DNA from 4 places in the Dysgonomonas sp. GY617 genome. Region 2 is predicted to be linked to each of the others. Evidence: riboswitches for the same ligand, from Rfam matches in the RefSeq annotation. Region 2 holds a riboswitch; each other region holds the start of a gene.

Region 1 (3,873 bases), on a different contig from region 2:
GGTGCCTTCACCCAATGCTCCCTTGATGGTTTCACCAAGTAATTTTCCGAGCATTGCTATGTTGTCGTTCATCAAAGAATTTGATTGACTCATAGTTTCTTGTTTTTATGTTATTTATTCAATATATCTCCTTTGTAGAAAGAAATTAATCAAAATACAAAGGAGATATTGTTAATAAGGCTTAGTATACTTTATAGTAAACCACAACCTTTAGTCATTTATAAGACTGAACAATTCTTCTGCCGCTAAACGGGGTCCTTCTTTTGTTCTGCCCTCTATAGCCAGAGATGTATGGATCTCTCCGATCTTAACACCGTTTTCGTTCATTTTACTAAAGTACTGACGTACCAACTTCTCGGCAAGCTCTCTTTCTTGAACAGGTCCGAATGGATTTGCAAAATAAGATTTTACTAAGCCTACTTCTGTTGTTGTACCTTTAGCCTTTCTAGCTCCATCCTCAAATACTTGAATAGCCTGATCAAGGTTATCCATGAATTTAATTTTCTGATCGGTTTCAGTATAATTGTTGGCATAAAGCATATAATCTACTTTATATCCTTTAGAAATAACTTCGTAGGTTGAAACAGGAATAGTTACACGAGCATTCACCTTATCGGGATTGGTATATATTCCTCGGTCTAATTGTTGGTAAGCATACGAAGGATCTAAGTCATCTACACGAACAAATGCTCCTATTTCAGTACCATACCCTTTAACCGAACCATCAGCTTCTATGTTCAAATAACCCATATCATCGAAAATGATACGCATGTGTCTGATATATTTTTCATTCAGGTTACGGAATGCTTCCAAACTCTCAGATTTTCCTGCACCACTATCACCCATGATGATAATGTTTGATTCTTTTCCGTTTTTCAGTGCAATGTTTACCATCGCTCCATGTATTGGTAAACGACCCAACTCCATTTGTTTCACATTGTGAAGAGTTAGGAGCATTTTTTTCATATAGCCAAAATAGTCGATATCGTCGCAATAGTTTGCATATCCAATAAGAATGTCATTTTGTTTGTCTTTATAATAGAACGTACGTTTTTCTTCATGCCCATCAGCATAACCGAATACGTAGATCATATCGGGCTTTTTACCAATATAGCTGCTTGGTGTTGCCAATTCGAATAGATTAGACAAACCTAAGCCATGATCGATAAAGTCTTTGTGGAAATAAACGAAAGTAAGCATATTACCTACCCAAGCAGGGAATACAAACCATTCGTCATCATTCAAAGAAATGTTTGCTATGGGGTTCGAAGAATGTTCGTGGAATATTCCGTCACGAGTATTTCTTTTAGTATATGTAATCAATGGAGGTTGAAATATCACAGTGCTTATAAATGGTACTGCTGATAGTCCCTTGTATTCGATTGGGCAATTCCATGATACTTCGTCATTAAGAATAAGTCCAGCATTAGCACCTGCAATTAACTGGCGATATACTCTGTGTTGAAATCCCATAACGGTCTCTTCGATGCGGCGATAAGTCGCAAGAATTAGATCGTTGAATTGAGAGTTTGCCTGAGTAAATCTAACATCTTGCAAACCTTCTCCAAGGCTTGAGTTGCGAACAACCGAAATACGGTCTAAGCGTCTCCAATATGAATATAATAGTTCGATAAGTTCAATGAAAAGGTCTTTGTCAGCAAAGCAAACCGAATATCTGTTGTCTACTCTTACTATTTCGTTCTCGTCACAAACTGTAAGGAACTTGAATACTTGTACAAGTGATTGAGCAAATTCGTCATCGTTATTATTAAAGTACTTGATATAATAGTCATATATAATGACATTGTCTTTCTTTAATACTTGAATAAATGAGTCGATTACTTTCTTGAAACCATAACTATTCAAAAGTTTCTGACGGTTATCACAATATTTCAGCGAGAAGTTAATCATCGCTTTTCCTCGACTGATTGTAAATTCGTTTAGCATTGTTTATTCGGTTTTGTTTATAATTTTAGTTATTAGAATCTATTTTGATAATCCTGTTTTGATATTTCCTTCAACAAAAATCTAATTTCAAATTTAATCATTTTACTTGTATTAGAAGAATTGATAAAAGACTTATTTTGGTTTACTTACTGATTGCTTTATTCTTTGCCTTTTCTTCGTGTGATTTTACAAATTGATCATTTAGATCTTTAAGACAATCAAAGCATAAACAGTTTCCATAAGTTGTCTTAATGTATTGTCTGACACCCTCTGCTAGGTTGATTCTTGAACAATTACACAATTCAATTTTATCTACTCTACAGGTAAAGTTTATTGAACAGCAAGGGCATATTTTATCCATCCTTTGTATTTAATGTTTCTACAAGTTTTTCTCTATGGTCAGATTATTTGAAAGATCTGATCATGTCTTTGTTGATAGCTTTTTTCTAAAGCATCTTTGTCTTTTTTAGTTTCTATCATTGTTGTAATGATATGTCGCATCAACTCTATTTCCCGAGAGTTTCTTGCTCGTGTTTTTTGGCAGGTCTTCTGACTTACTTCATTTCTAAACATCCTTCCCATCTTTTTAGTCAGCATTTATCAGGTCTCAGTTATCAACAAGTTTGTTGTTTACTGTTTTTGCTTACTATTCGGACAGTGGCTAGAGTATTGTTTAGAAACTCTTAATGAAGCTTACAGCAGCGGGTCTGTTCCAGATTTACACCGGATTCCCTTTTCATTACTCTATCTGCGATTGTGATAGAATAACACCAAAATCAGTGTAAAGATAATAAAATGTATGATTGATGCTACACTCAGAAACAAAAAAATCTTCCCTTAATGAAGGAAAGATTTTTTGTTCCAAGAATGTGCCTATAGGAGAAGGAGAGTCCTATATTAAATTGAGATATTATGGATTGTGTTTTCCTGGCACTTTTTTTAGACTTACTGTTAGTAATTGATATTCGTTATATGTATGTGTATGAAAAACCTCGTTCTTAAGTGCAAAGAACGGCATAAAGACTTGATAGGGGTATAACCAAAATCTCTTTTTTTTCTTAGAATTGATCCTTTTTTTCCTATTCTCTGTCAATAGAGAACGCCCATACCTACAATCGTAGATATGGGCGTTGGTCTGTTATGAGATTTATTCTTAGAATTTTAGGCTTATACCTCCAAGAGCATTAATGCCTTGATTGGTATAACCGTATTGTCTTTCGTATTTTTGATTCATTACGTTGTTTGCTCTTACAAAGAATGATAACCAATCTAATATATTATAAGTTCCTTTAATATTCAGTTCGTTAATGTTATCCATTTTGGAAGAAGCTTCGTTTACATACATTTTGCGTCCACCTTCGAATATATAATTAACTGATAGTGTAAGATTATCAATGAATGAAAAATCTGCATTAAAGTCGAAAGTTAAAGATGGTAATCCCCAAGCTTCTTTCTTTTCAGGTGCATTATCTGTTAAAGTATATTTGCTGAGGTTGTAAAAATGTGTAGTTGCTTTCAACGAAAGATCGGTATAAGGGATTAACTTAGTTTTTAATGCTCCACCGAAATGACCTTCGCCCAGATTAGCATACAACATATCTGAAACATTACCCCATGATGCAGCATCGTATGGTACAAATAAATGATCGTCTTTAGTATATTTATATCCTCCGAAGATATCAAATTCAAGACCGCTTACGATTCCCGATCTAACTCCAATCTGAGCATCATATAATGTTTGAGAAATAAATACACGAGATATAGGATTTATATATCTATTCTCTCGATTTATTTCTACAAAGTTATTGTCGTTAATACCACCACCTACATTAAAGTACAATAAACTCTTCTCGTTGAAGTTCCAAGATGTTTTGATGGAGGGAGCAGCTACAAATTTGTTCTCTATATCTGAAGCCCAATTAATAT
Region 2 (3,873 bases):
TTTAATTTTCCGGCTATTTCCTGATCTCCTTTGTCTGTAAGAACTTTCGCCCATATACCTTCCCCATCAACATTAGTACTTCGGATATATAATTTGGGATTGTATATTCCAAAGTTAGCTTCAAATACTAATTGGGCTCCAAAGTGATATGGCTTATCGGTTATAAGAGCATTTGACGAGTGAGCTAAGTTTATACCCCAAAACCAATAGCCACTTGTTTGTGGAGCATTTATTGAATTATCTCCTTTGCTTTCATAGAATCCCGATTGTTTTAGGGTGTTCCAATTTGTAATTGTACTTGTCTGAGATTTTACAGATAGAGATACTATTACGATTATAGCTACAAGTAATGCTTTTTTCATAAGATGTGATTTTAATTAGTCTACAAATGTATTACTAATTTTAAGCTATTTGGTCAGTAATTTGGTATTCTCTACATCGAAAAGCCCCAAGTAATCACTACTTAGGGCTTTCCAAATACTAAAACACCACAGCGGAATATCTTTAGAACATTCCTATTATTTTATCTTTAGAGACAAGGCAGGCTTGTCGTAATATATGTATTGCGATTTGCTTATTTTGAAGATGTTGTAAACGCTTCAGACTCCGATAAGAGCATTATATACAGCGTTTCGGCTGTAATTAAGTAATTCCTTAAATGAAAATGTAATCTGTCTGGTTTTGCGTTTTCAGCCTTACTCCTCGAAAGCATCTAACGTATATTTATTTTGGCAGGTCTTCTGACTTACTCCGTCTTTTGAACATCCTTCCCATTTCTTTAGTCGAAACAGTGGTGTGAGATTTGTTCAAAGACTGTTGTAGAGCTTACAGCAGCGGGTCTGTTCAGGAATTTCACCTGATTCTCTTTTCAGCATATGTCCGTAAAATAGATTAATGCCACCAAAATCAAAAGCAAAAATAGTAAAAAAAACGAGAGTTCATTATTTATTATAAATATAATGTTGCCAGAATGCTTGTTACATCGAGTCTATTGATATTTATCTCTCTTAAAAAAAAAGCTCCGAACAATCGCTGCTCAGAGCTTTTATACAAAATACTATAATTAAAAACTATCCATATTGTTAGAATTTTATGATGGTGGTTTTGCCCAGTTTAATTTCTTTGGTACTTTTCTTTCTGAAAAATAGAGCGCCTACACATATACCTATTGCTAACGAGAATAGGAGCGATGAGGTAAGAATGAAATTATACGCTGTCTCTTGCAAAATATGAGGTTCTTGAGTGATCAACCCATCGGTGTAAATTTTAATCCATCCCATCATGGTGCGATAGGCATACAATCCGGGAATCATCGTTATACATGCTGGCATTGTAAATACCACGGGAGGTGTATGCACTTTGTGTGCACAATATATACCTGCTATACCTATAAATATAGATCCGGCAAGAGTGGATGATACTAATCCGAAATCGAAATGAAGGAGGATAAAGCGAATGCAGTGTCCTATTCCTCCCAATAAACCAGCAACATATAGAACCCGCTTGGGGGTTTCGAAGAGGAGGGCAAAGCCCACAGCTACAAGAAATGCAAAGGCGGCATCTTTGAACATCAAAAATATAAAATCGGTCATATTTCTAATTCTTAAAAGTTATTGACTCCTATTAATGCGATACTAAGCGACATGCCTACTGCAATGCAGAGGAGAACGAAGCCTCCAAACATACCCCGTGCCAAAGCTGTAGGAATGTATCCCTCGAAGAGGTCTATAACTGAATTGATAAGGGGAACACCGGGTATAAGAAATAAGACGGAGGTTGCAATTGTCTTTTCTGGAGATTGTCCGATGTGATAGAGCATATCCATTCCCGAAATCATAGTGGTGACAAAGGCTGATAAAAGAATGGCAATCATAGCATTAAATTTACATGCCATAACTTGTTGCCTTACAATTAATCCCGTAGTAGCTGCCACAAAAGCAATAGAACCATTTATCCAGTCGCCGCCGGCAAGTATACATAGAGCCGCACAAGCAAATCCGATGCCGAGGCGTATAGTCCATTTATTGTGTCGCGGAGTATAATGGATGTCCGAAAGTAGCTTCTCAACCTCATCTATTGACATCTTTTCTTCGTAAGCTTTCCACGATAGAAGGCTTATTTCGGTAAGAATACCATAATGAACGCCATGAGTAGTTGCTTGCCTGTTACTTGTTGCTTTGTTTTCGGGGTTATTCATGTCGACAACCGTTACCGAAACGCCTGTAAAGGAAATGAAAAGATCGATTCTGAAATGCCATGTGTCAGCAAAGCGTTGTACATTGCGGTTGATACGTCCACAGTGAGCGCCCGACGATAGTAGGAGAGTGCTCATGTCGAGTATAAGTTTGGCAAACCGATCAGCCTGAATAAATTTGTCTGTTTCCACCTATGTAATTATTTGTTTTATTGAGAACAATAAACAGTTGCTATATATTAGAAAATAGTGACAAGGTTGCTGTGTGTTAGTCTTTCGAAACCACAGTTAGCCTACAAATTCTATTCAATATAGAATCATTATTCTTTTCTAAAAATAAGATGACTGCTATTGCATTTTTTGTTCGTTGCACCTCTAAAACCCGAGAGGATTAATCTGTTAAGTATTGGCAGGTCTTCTGACTTGCTCTATCTTCGAACCCCTTCCCGTTTCGTTATCCGAAACAGTGGTGTGAGATTTGTTCAAAGACTGTTGTAGAGCTTACAGCAGCGGGTCTGTTCAGGATTTGCACCTGATTCCCTTTTCATCAATTTCTGTGCATACAGAAACTGACACCAAAACTTGGGGTAAAGATATTAAATGAATTTGTCAAATCATAGCGATCCGTACAATTTTAATTATGCTTGGGCTCTGCGTGAATTCTAAAGGAATAATAGTCGGCAAAATCTTCTTTAAATGTATACAGAACAATGTTTGATTTGTCAGTAACCCAGATAGCTAGAGGCTTTGCCCCTTCTTTTTTATGTTTGAATAGCTGGTTGTATTTTTCTGTCAGCAGGTCATTTGTACTGGTTGTATAAGTTGGTTTTGTATATAAGGAGCTTATGTAGTTGAAGAGAATTTTTTCGCTTCTTTTTGCAAACACACTCTCATCTTCGCTTTTGCGAGTGAATGAAGATAGGTCAATAGATGGAGTATTATCTTCGAAGACATAGTAGGTACCTAGCTCATGATCGTCAGATAGAACATTTGCGTATCCTGTGCTATGTGGAGCAGATTCGGTTATATCTTTCCAATTGAGGCCTAAAAAATCTTTATCATCGAGAATGTCAATATAAGTAGTATCTGCCTGTATAATCTTATTATCCTTATATCCTAATAGAATGGATTTGTATTTGGATGGAAGAAAGAAGTTTTGAGACCATCGCCATGTAAATGAGTGATCAGTAAAAAGATGAAAGCGGCCAACCTCAGGAACAGTCCATACCAAAGAGTCGTATGAATCATATATGTCCAATAGTGTAAAGCTACTTTCGGAATATATATCAAACTGTATTAGCTCAAAAATATTTCCGGTTTGCTGTTTAGCTTTTACTTGTATTTTTACTAGTGGGTTTGGCGATTTAGAGTCATCATCATCTAAGATTTTGTCAGAGTCAGAGCATGACGAGGCGAACAAGCTAATAAGTATCAGGTAAATTAAGTTTTTCATATTATTATAAGTTTAGACCTTGTGTTACAGATCGAAGTCGGTTGAGATTAACACTGTGTGATAATAAAATTAGTATTACAAATATAAAGGATTAAATTGATAGGAGGTTAATAATAAGCAGAAAAAAGAAATTGGCATATTGTAGATATGTCTAATTGCGTGATGCTTATGTCTAAAAAGACTCTTCTTCGATTTTTTGATGAATATTGTGATAGATTTATTTTAT
Region 3 (3,873 bases), 630 kb from region 2:
GTTATATTCCATTCATCTTGCACGTAAGGAGATAAAGCGTAAGTAGAAGACCTATCTCCCTGCAATCTACGAGGCGACACTAGCTCGTCCCACATATACTCTAAACCTGCACTTAGCGTATTCTTTTTACCTAAATAAAAGACACCTTTTGAGTTGCTTAACCATCGGCGTTGAGATGTTTGAAGAATACGGTCATCGGGATAGTAAACGATCCTATTTCCGTTTTCATCAAAATAGTCGGTATATTCACGGTTTGTATAATCATAGTAATAGTCATAACGATCATAAGATAAATCGAATGAAAGAAAATTCTTTCCTGTAAGATTGTATTTTGCTCCTGTTGCGTAGGTCTGATTACGATAATAAAAATCATTTAATCTCCATAATGGAATCCCTGTCGGGCGATAAGTCCATTTTTCATGAAATGAGGCATCTGCTGTTAAGATTAAGTTTTTATTTACTTGATAAGATAAATTCTGTGACAGCGTATAGTTAGTCGATCTGTTTACTGTCTTGGTAACACTGTTATTGTATAATGTATTTCGATGCCATTCTTGGGTAGTATTTCTCCATCCGTCTGTATGATTAAAGATGAATGAGCTTGTTGAATTCCATTTACCATGGTTGAAACTAAAGCTGTTTCCTTGGTCTATATCCCCGTATTCTCCAATTCGGGTTGTATTGGATGCACTGAATTTATCTTTGTTTTTCTTTGATATGAAATTGATAACACCTCCAATTGCATCCGAACCATATAGAGAAGATACTGCACCTTTTACAATTTCAATTCGATCAATATTATGCATATTGATTCGGCTTAAATCGTTCTGACCACCAACGTCGCCATTTATCCGTTTACCGTCGATAAGAATTAGGATGTAATCGTTTTTCAATCCGTTTAATTGAAGGTTACTTCCCATGTCGTTCCGATTGAAAGTGAGAGAAGAAGATAATCCACCTAATACATCTTCTATGTCCCGACCCGCATACTCTTTTAATGCAGCACCCTTAATCACTTCAGTCTGCACAGGGGCATCCTTAAGATAGTGCTCAGTTCCTGTTCCTGTAACTACTATCTCATTCATTGAGGTGGGTTTGCTCTTCAAGGTCAAATTGACAAGAACTGAAGTATCTTTGATTGTTATAGTGCTTTCTGCAGGATTATAGCCAATGTAAGATGCAATTAGAGTGTAAGTATTGGGCGATAGATGGTTGATTGCATAATTACCGTCTTTATCAGTAGATACACTGATGTTGGTATTATGGAGATGGATGGTTGCACCAATGAGTGCTTCCTTATTCGAAAAGTCAGTGATAGACCCTTTGATCGAGAATTTTTGTGCATACAGCAAGTGACAACTTATTAAGAGCGTCACTAGGGTTAATAATGTACGATGGCTCATATTTTGTTTTATTTTAGTCAAATAAAATAAAACATCGAGTTTCCTTTACGCAGCTTATTACTGCTAAATAAAATAGTGATAAATACCTTTTTGCGAGTATCATACACAGCTTTCTATTCCTGGAAGCTTGGTGTTTATTATGATCTAGCAGGTCTTCTGGCTATCCTCTGGTCAAAAACCTTCCCATATCTATCCGATACAGTGGTTATAGAAATTTTGACCAACATAATGAGGAATTACAGCTGCAGGTACAGCCCCGGATTTTCACCGGGTTCCCTTTCATTAAAGTATAAGAAATACTTCAATTACTAAATCAGCGTCAAAGGTATAAAATATATTTATATAAGATAATAATTATTTATTTGATAATTTGTAGGTCGTATTATTTCTAATTGTTACTAATTATAGTAATCTTATTTAAGGGGATAGTAGATTCTCTGAAAATGACATTAGGCTTAAAATAATATCAAGGTATGCGATTTATCTCTTTTTCTTATCTGTTTTAGTACTTATATCTGTATTCGGAGGGTGTCATATTTGTATGTTTTTTGAAGAACCGACAAAAGAGTGATGGCTCAGTAAAGTGCAATGCATCGGTGATCTCCGTGATTGACAAATTTGAAGTCTTTAATATTGATTTTGCTTGTGCTATGATAGCTTCATTTATCCAGCTAAGAATAGATCTTCCTGTATGTTTACGTATCATGGTTGTGAGATATTTGGTCGTTAAATGCATTTCGCTTGCATAGAAAGAAACGCTTCTTTGTTCTTTGTGATATTTATATAATAAATCAAAAAATTGAAGGGTTAGTTCTTTACCTCTTGTATGTTTATTGTTTTGCTCTGGATTGTCATTGTATAGATCTTTTATATCAGTAAGAAGAGCAAGTAATAGATATTTAAGTATATCTAATTTGCTTTTACTATGTTCTCTGTAATAATGCATCGAAATATTATTATGGTGTTTTCTAAATATATCAAAGTGACTATCACTTAATTTTATACATGGCATTTGACGTATTTCCTGAAAAAGAACAAAGTCATTGGATAAAGAATCTCTGGAGACTAAGTCTAAAGAGAAGAAGATAGTATCTATATGCAAGTCATCTGAAACGGTTATAGGTTCCATCATGGAGTGGGGTAATACCACCATCAAAGTACCGGGTTTTAGTTCTCTTTTTTGGAAATTTATCTTCAATTCTGCACTACCTTCCACACAAATTGCACAAATGAATCCACTAACAGAATGTGGATAATTTGTCAATCCCTTCCTTACTGAATCATCTGTCTTATTTACAACTATCCCCTCTATATCAAGTAGACCTATTTCTTTTGATACATAAGATATGTCATAGTTTTCTATCTCAGTTATACCTTCCATTTGACTATGTAAATTTACTGTAAAGAAGATGTTTATATTTCAATAAAACAAACCTATTGAACATTTATTGTTCTTTTCGGATAATATTCACCGAGACAATAACCCATTACTTTGCAGTAGTTCTTTTTCAAATAAGAGTATAAACTAAAAATATTGAAGTATGAAAACAAAAATGACAATTCCAGCACCTTTATCATTCAGAGAACGCGATCGTCGTTGGGAGATAGCACGCACAATAATGAGAAATAATGAGCTAGATACACTTATTATTTACGGAGATAGAGAATCTGCTGCACCCGCACCATTTTGTATCGATCATTATTTTACAAATGATAGACTAGGTTCTGTAGTGATTTTTCACAAAGAGGCAAAGCCGGTTGTTATAACTTTTGCTCCTATGATGGTTGCCGACCATATGCAGGCATCTATGCGTGGAGATCAACAATGGATTGAGCCCGAACAAATATATGTTGGAAAGACAGGTGCAAACATTGGAAATATGCTCAAGGAAATAGGTTTACCTGATAGACCAAAGATTGGAATCATTGGACTAGAGCCATATCCTCCATTTTATTTCGATGGAGCATTGCCTCACCGTACATGGAAGGGTATAATGGAGGCATTTCCTAATGCTGAAATTAAGCCAGTTTATATGGATTTTTTCAAACTAGCTGCCCCGAAAAGTGAGGAAGAATTGGCTTTGGTTAGATATGCTGCACATATTGGTGAAGCAATGAGTGAAGCTATGCGCATAACAGTGAGACCTGGGGTAAGTGAAGCTGAAGTAGCGGCAGCTATAACCTCTACTTGTATTTCGATGGGAGGATTTACAGCCGAAATTTTAATGGGGTCGGGTCCTGAATATATTGCTTGGGGACCTCCTGCTTGGCAATATCGCTCTCAAGCTCCACGAATAATACAAGAAGGAGATATTGTTTTGTCAGAGATATTTGCATTGTACGGTATGTATGAGACTCAACATCAAGCAGCAGTGGCAGTCGGAAATATACATCCAGACTTGGAACGTGCGGCTCTGGTAGCTCGCGAGTGTTATGAAAGAGGAGTTGACGTTCTGAAAGCTGGAGTAAC
Region 4 (3,873 bases), on a different contig from region 2:
CTCCATCGGCATCTCTTACTATACGAACTTTACCGTATTTGATAGCAGCAAACGAATCGGCTATAATAGAGAGTCCCGATACTCCGAAAGCTTGCGTACGAACGATATCTACATCGTGTAAAGCCATCTCTAAAGCTTCGTACGAATACTTATCGTGCATATAATGGATTATATTCAATGCTTTTACATAAGTTTCGGCTACCCAGTCTAGGGTACGGTCAAATTTATCCCATACTTCGTCAAACTCTAAATAGTCACCTGATACTTTTTCAATCCAATGCTTAGGTAATACCTGTGCTTTTGTTTTTTCGTCTTTACCCCCATTTATGGTATAAAGTAAAGCTTTAGGTAAATTGGCACGAGCACCAAAGAACTGCATTTGGTGACCTATACGCATAGGTGATACGCAACAAGCAATACCATAATCATCTCCTAACTGAGGACGCATAATATCATCATTTTCGTATTGAAGAGAAGATGTATCAATAGATACTTTTGCGCAATATTTTTTCCAGCTTTCAGGCAATCTGTTACTCCATAAAATGGTGAGGTTTGGTTCGGGTGATGGTCCTAAATTATAAAGAGTATGCAACATACGATAACTGTTTTTAGTTACCATAGAAGCTCCATTGTTAGTCATTCCTCCAATAGACTCTGTTACCCAAACAGGATCACCAGAGAACAGTTCATTATATTCGTTAGTACGTAAGTAACGAACAATGCGCAGTTTCATAACGAAATGGTCGACCATTTCTTGAGCTTCTTTTTCAGTAATCAAACCAGCTTTAAGATCACGCTCAATATAAATATCAAGGAAAGTTGTTACACGACCCAAGCTCATTGCAGCACCATTTTGATCTTTAATTGCTCCTAAGTAACCGAAGTATGTCCATTGGATAGCCTCTTGTGCATTAGCAGCAGGGTTTGAAATGTCGAAACCATAAAAAGCAGCCATTCGTTTGAGTGCTTTCATTGCTTGAATCTGAGAATTCAACTCTTCGCGAAGACGAATCAAATCATCAGTCATTACAACAGGATCGCACTCTTTGTATCGTTTCTCTCTTTCAGCAATCAGGCGATCTACACCATAAAGTGCTACCCGACGGTAGTCACCAATAATACGTCCTCGACCATATGCGTCAGGCAGACCCGTTAATAAGCCGTTACTTCTTGCACGACGAATACTGTCTGTATAGGCAGAAAATACACCTTCGTTATGTGTTTTACGGTATTTTGTAAATATTTCTGATGTGATTGGATCTAGTTTGTACCCATATTCTTCGAGGCTTTGTTGCACCATGCGGATTCCGCCATTTGGGAAGATAGCTCTTTTGAGAGGTTTGTCTGTCTGTACACCGACTATTTTCTCTAGAGTTTTATCTATATATCCGGCTTCATAAGCATCAATCTGCGAAGGTATTTTAGTTTCAGCATCATAAACGCCTTTTTCTTTTTCGACCTTAAACATTTCGCTCAGTTTCTCCCACAATTTGGTGGTAGCATCTGTTGGCCCTTCAAGGAAAGACTCATCACCGGTATACTCAGTGTAATTTTTTAGGATAAAATCGTTTATATCAATTTTTTCTTTCCATTTTGTACCTTTAAAATCTTTATATATTTCCATTTTTTTTATTAATGATTAGATATGTAAACTTTATTTTGACAGAAATTATTTTTGAAATTGACGTACTTTCTTTATGGCTGTGTAGAAATGTTAAATGTCTACTGGTCTCCGATAAAAAAGTATTAGATTCGTAAGATGTTGTATTGCTTTATTTCCCGAAAGCATCAAACTTTATCATCATTGGCAGGTCTTCTGACTTACTCTATTTTTGAAATTCCTTCCCATTCTTTTATGAACAGTGGTTTTGAGTTCTTCAAAAATGCTTGTAGAGCTTACAGCAGCGGGTCTGTTCGAGATTTTCACCCGATTCCCTTTTCATCATTTTTCTAAGAATACAGAAAATGACACCAAAATGTATACAAAAATAGTAACTTTTATCGGAGTTATTTGTTTTTTGTCATAAATAATTATTTGCTCATGCAAAAGCTCATTATAACAAAGAAGTAACATACATTATTATCGAGTTCTGGTTATAATAATGGTTGGATCATTTATTTACGTATGTTCTCATACAGATGACGCTTATATTGATTTGATTAGTACTTTCTTCACTTGTACTACTAAAAATTTTCAATTACCAATAACAGAGAAACAGACATTAAATAGGATATTTAATGTCTGTTTCTCTGTTATTTTAAGTTTTTCTCTTCAAGTGTACGATAACTACTTTTAATATAACGATAAGGTTTAGGTATGGCTTATTTATTACAACAGTTTTAGTTAGATATAACTCTCCAAAAGAATATTTGATTTAGGATCATATTAACCAAATACAAACTGTCCAATAAACTGATCGCCTTCCCATTCCTCTTTACATTTAACCCCTATACCTAGTTTGTGTAACATTCTGTGTAACTCGTTATTGACATTGTCAATATATATCAAACTAATCTCTTTTAGTTTTAATAGCTTCGAAAAGCTATTGGTATCTGCACTATCAAGTTTTATACTTTCATATCCGGAAACTCTATTACCTTCGAGTTTAAATACATTTATCAATGTATTTTCTTTTATCTCTGTACTCGGAACACCTTTATCTGTTATTATTGCAATTGTCTTTACCATGGCTCTCTTTTTATGAAAATTATTAACCCTATCTACTATTGTATACGTTCTTTGAACAAGTAATATTTTAAATGAGTTCCTTTTTTAATGATCTTTTAGATTCATCGGAATAAATTCTAAATGAATCTAATGAAAATACAAGATTTATATCTCCATTTTGAAACTTATACTAAAAGATGTTATGGACTATTCTTCCTCCTTGAGACGGAGAGATAAAGTAAAATAGATGGTGTTTTGATACACTAAATATTCTCTTTGTTCATTAATAATAGATAGAAATTTTATTCCTAATTTTACTCATAAATATATTATAGGTTTAAATGATACGAGATTTTGCAGCCATAGATTTTGAAACAGCTAATCACGAACTTTCAAGTGTGTGTAGTGTTGGTATTGTGGTTGTGCGAAATGGAAGTATTACAGATCGTTTTTACAGTCTTATTCAGCCTGAGCCCAATTATTATAACTATGGAAATACTGCTGTTCATGGGTTGACAGATGAAGACACAGCTAACGAATCTGTGTTTTTGGAAGTATGGAAACAAATAGAACCTCTTATTGAGGGTTTGCCTCTTGTAGCTCATAACAAAGGATTTGATGAAGCCTGCCTGAAAGCAGTGTTTCGCTCTTATCAAATGGACTATCCTGATTATCAGTTTTACTGTACTTTGGCAGAATCGCGTCGTCAATTACGTCACTTACCCAATCATCAACTACACACTGTTTCAGAAGATTGTGGGTATATTCTAACAAACCATCATAATGCCCTGGCTGATGCCGAAGCTTGTGCCGAAATAGCAATGCAATTGTTGTAAACTTGCATCATCGTTATCTACTGATTGGCATTTAGTCTAACTCTTCCTCTATTTTCCTGAACTTTTGACTTAGGTATCTCTTATATTCTTAAAAGTTAATTGTTTAGGATGGAAATATTAAAAGGTACATTCTCTAAAACTATTTGATTCTTAGATTTGTTTGAATATTTATTTCCTCAAACATCGTAATAATCTTAGTCTTATGAAGCAGAAACAATTGTTTTCCGCAATACTCTTACTATGTGCATGTATGATCTCTCCAAAGGTGCAGGCACAACTAGAACTGGGGATATCGGGTGGATACGTTCGCAATAACCTAAATACAAGTACACTTTATCGTTCGTTTACTAAATATGAAGGTCAAAATAG

The links. A riboswitch is a leader RNA that binds a small molecule or an ion and turns the genes downstream of it on or off. The one in region 2 is predicted to bind cobalamin.
Region 1: linked by a shared signal. The riboswitch ahead of IR022_RS08760 (cysteine-rich CWC family protein) and the one ahead of IR022_RS00775 (threonine/serine exporter ThrE family protein) in region 2 are both predicted to bind cobalamin.
Region 3: linked by a shared signal. The riboswitch ahead of IR022_RS03560 (TonB-dependent receptor) and the one ahead of IR022_RS00775 (threonine/serine exporter ThrE family protein) in region 2 are both predicted to bind cobalamin.
Region 4: linked by a shared signal. The riboswitch ahead of pflB (formate C-acetyltransferase) and the one ahead of IR022_RS00775 (threonine/serine exporter ThrE family protein) in region 2 are both predicted to bind cobalamin.

Annotation. Positions count from the first base shown of each region.
Region 1 is NZ_JADCLR010000014.1:7,693-11,565, reverse strand. Features, by position in the region: gene ppc (phosphoenolpyruvate carboxylase) at 1-93, opposite strand, end outside; gene IR022_RS08765 (phosphoenolpyruvate carboxykinase) at 211-1,947, opposite strand; gene IR022_RS08760 (cysteine-rich CWC family protein) at 2,090-2,308, opposite strand; cobalamin riboswitch at 2,469-2,737, opposite strand; gene IR022_RS08755 (hypothetical protein) at 3,101-3,873, opposite strand, start outside.
Region 2 is NZ_JADCLR010000001.1:215,408-219,280, forward strand. Features, by position in the region: gene IR022_RS00765 (hypothetical protein) at 1-362, opposite strand, end outside; cobalamin riboswitch at 713-920, opposite strand; gene IR022_RS00770 (threonine/serine exporter family protein) at 1,083-1,592, opposite strand; gene IR022_RS00775 (threonine/serine exporter ThrE family protein) at 1,604-2,386, opposite strand; cobalamin riboswitch at 2,585-2,789, opposite strand; gene IR022_RS00780 (hypothetical protein) at 2,829-3,647, opposite strand.
Region 3 is NZ_JADCLR010000001.1:848,636-852,508, forward strand. Features, by position in the region: gene IR022_RS03560 (TonB-dependent receptor) at 1-1,403, opposite strand, end outside; cobalamin riboswitch at 1,532-1,731, opposite strand; gene IR022_RS03565 (helix-turn-helix domain-containing protein) at 1,906-2,784, opposite strand; gene IR022_RS03570 (M24 family metallopeptidase) at 2,945-3,873, shown strand, end outside.
Region 4 is NZ_JADCLR010000022.1:144,890-148,762, reverse strand. Features, by position in the region: gene pflB (formate C-acetyltransferase) at 1-1,624, opposite strand, end outside; cobalamin riboswitch at 1,789-1,991, opposite strand; gene IR022_RS12960 (hypothetical protein) at 2,387-2,689, opposite strand; gene IR022_RS12955 (3'-5' exonuclease) at 3,013-3,504, shown strand; gene IR022_RS12950 (porin family protein) at 3,707-3,873, shown strand, end outside.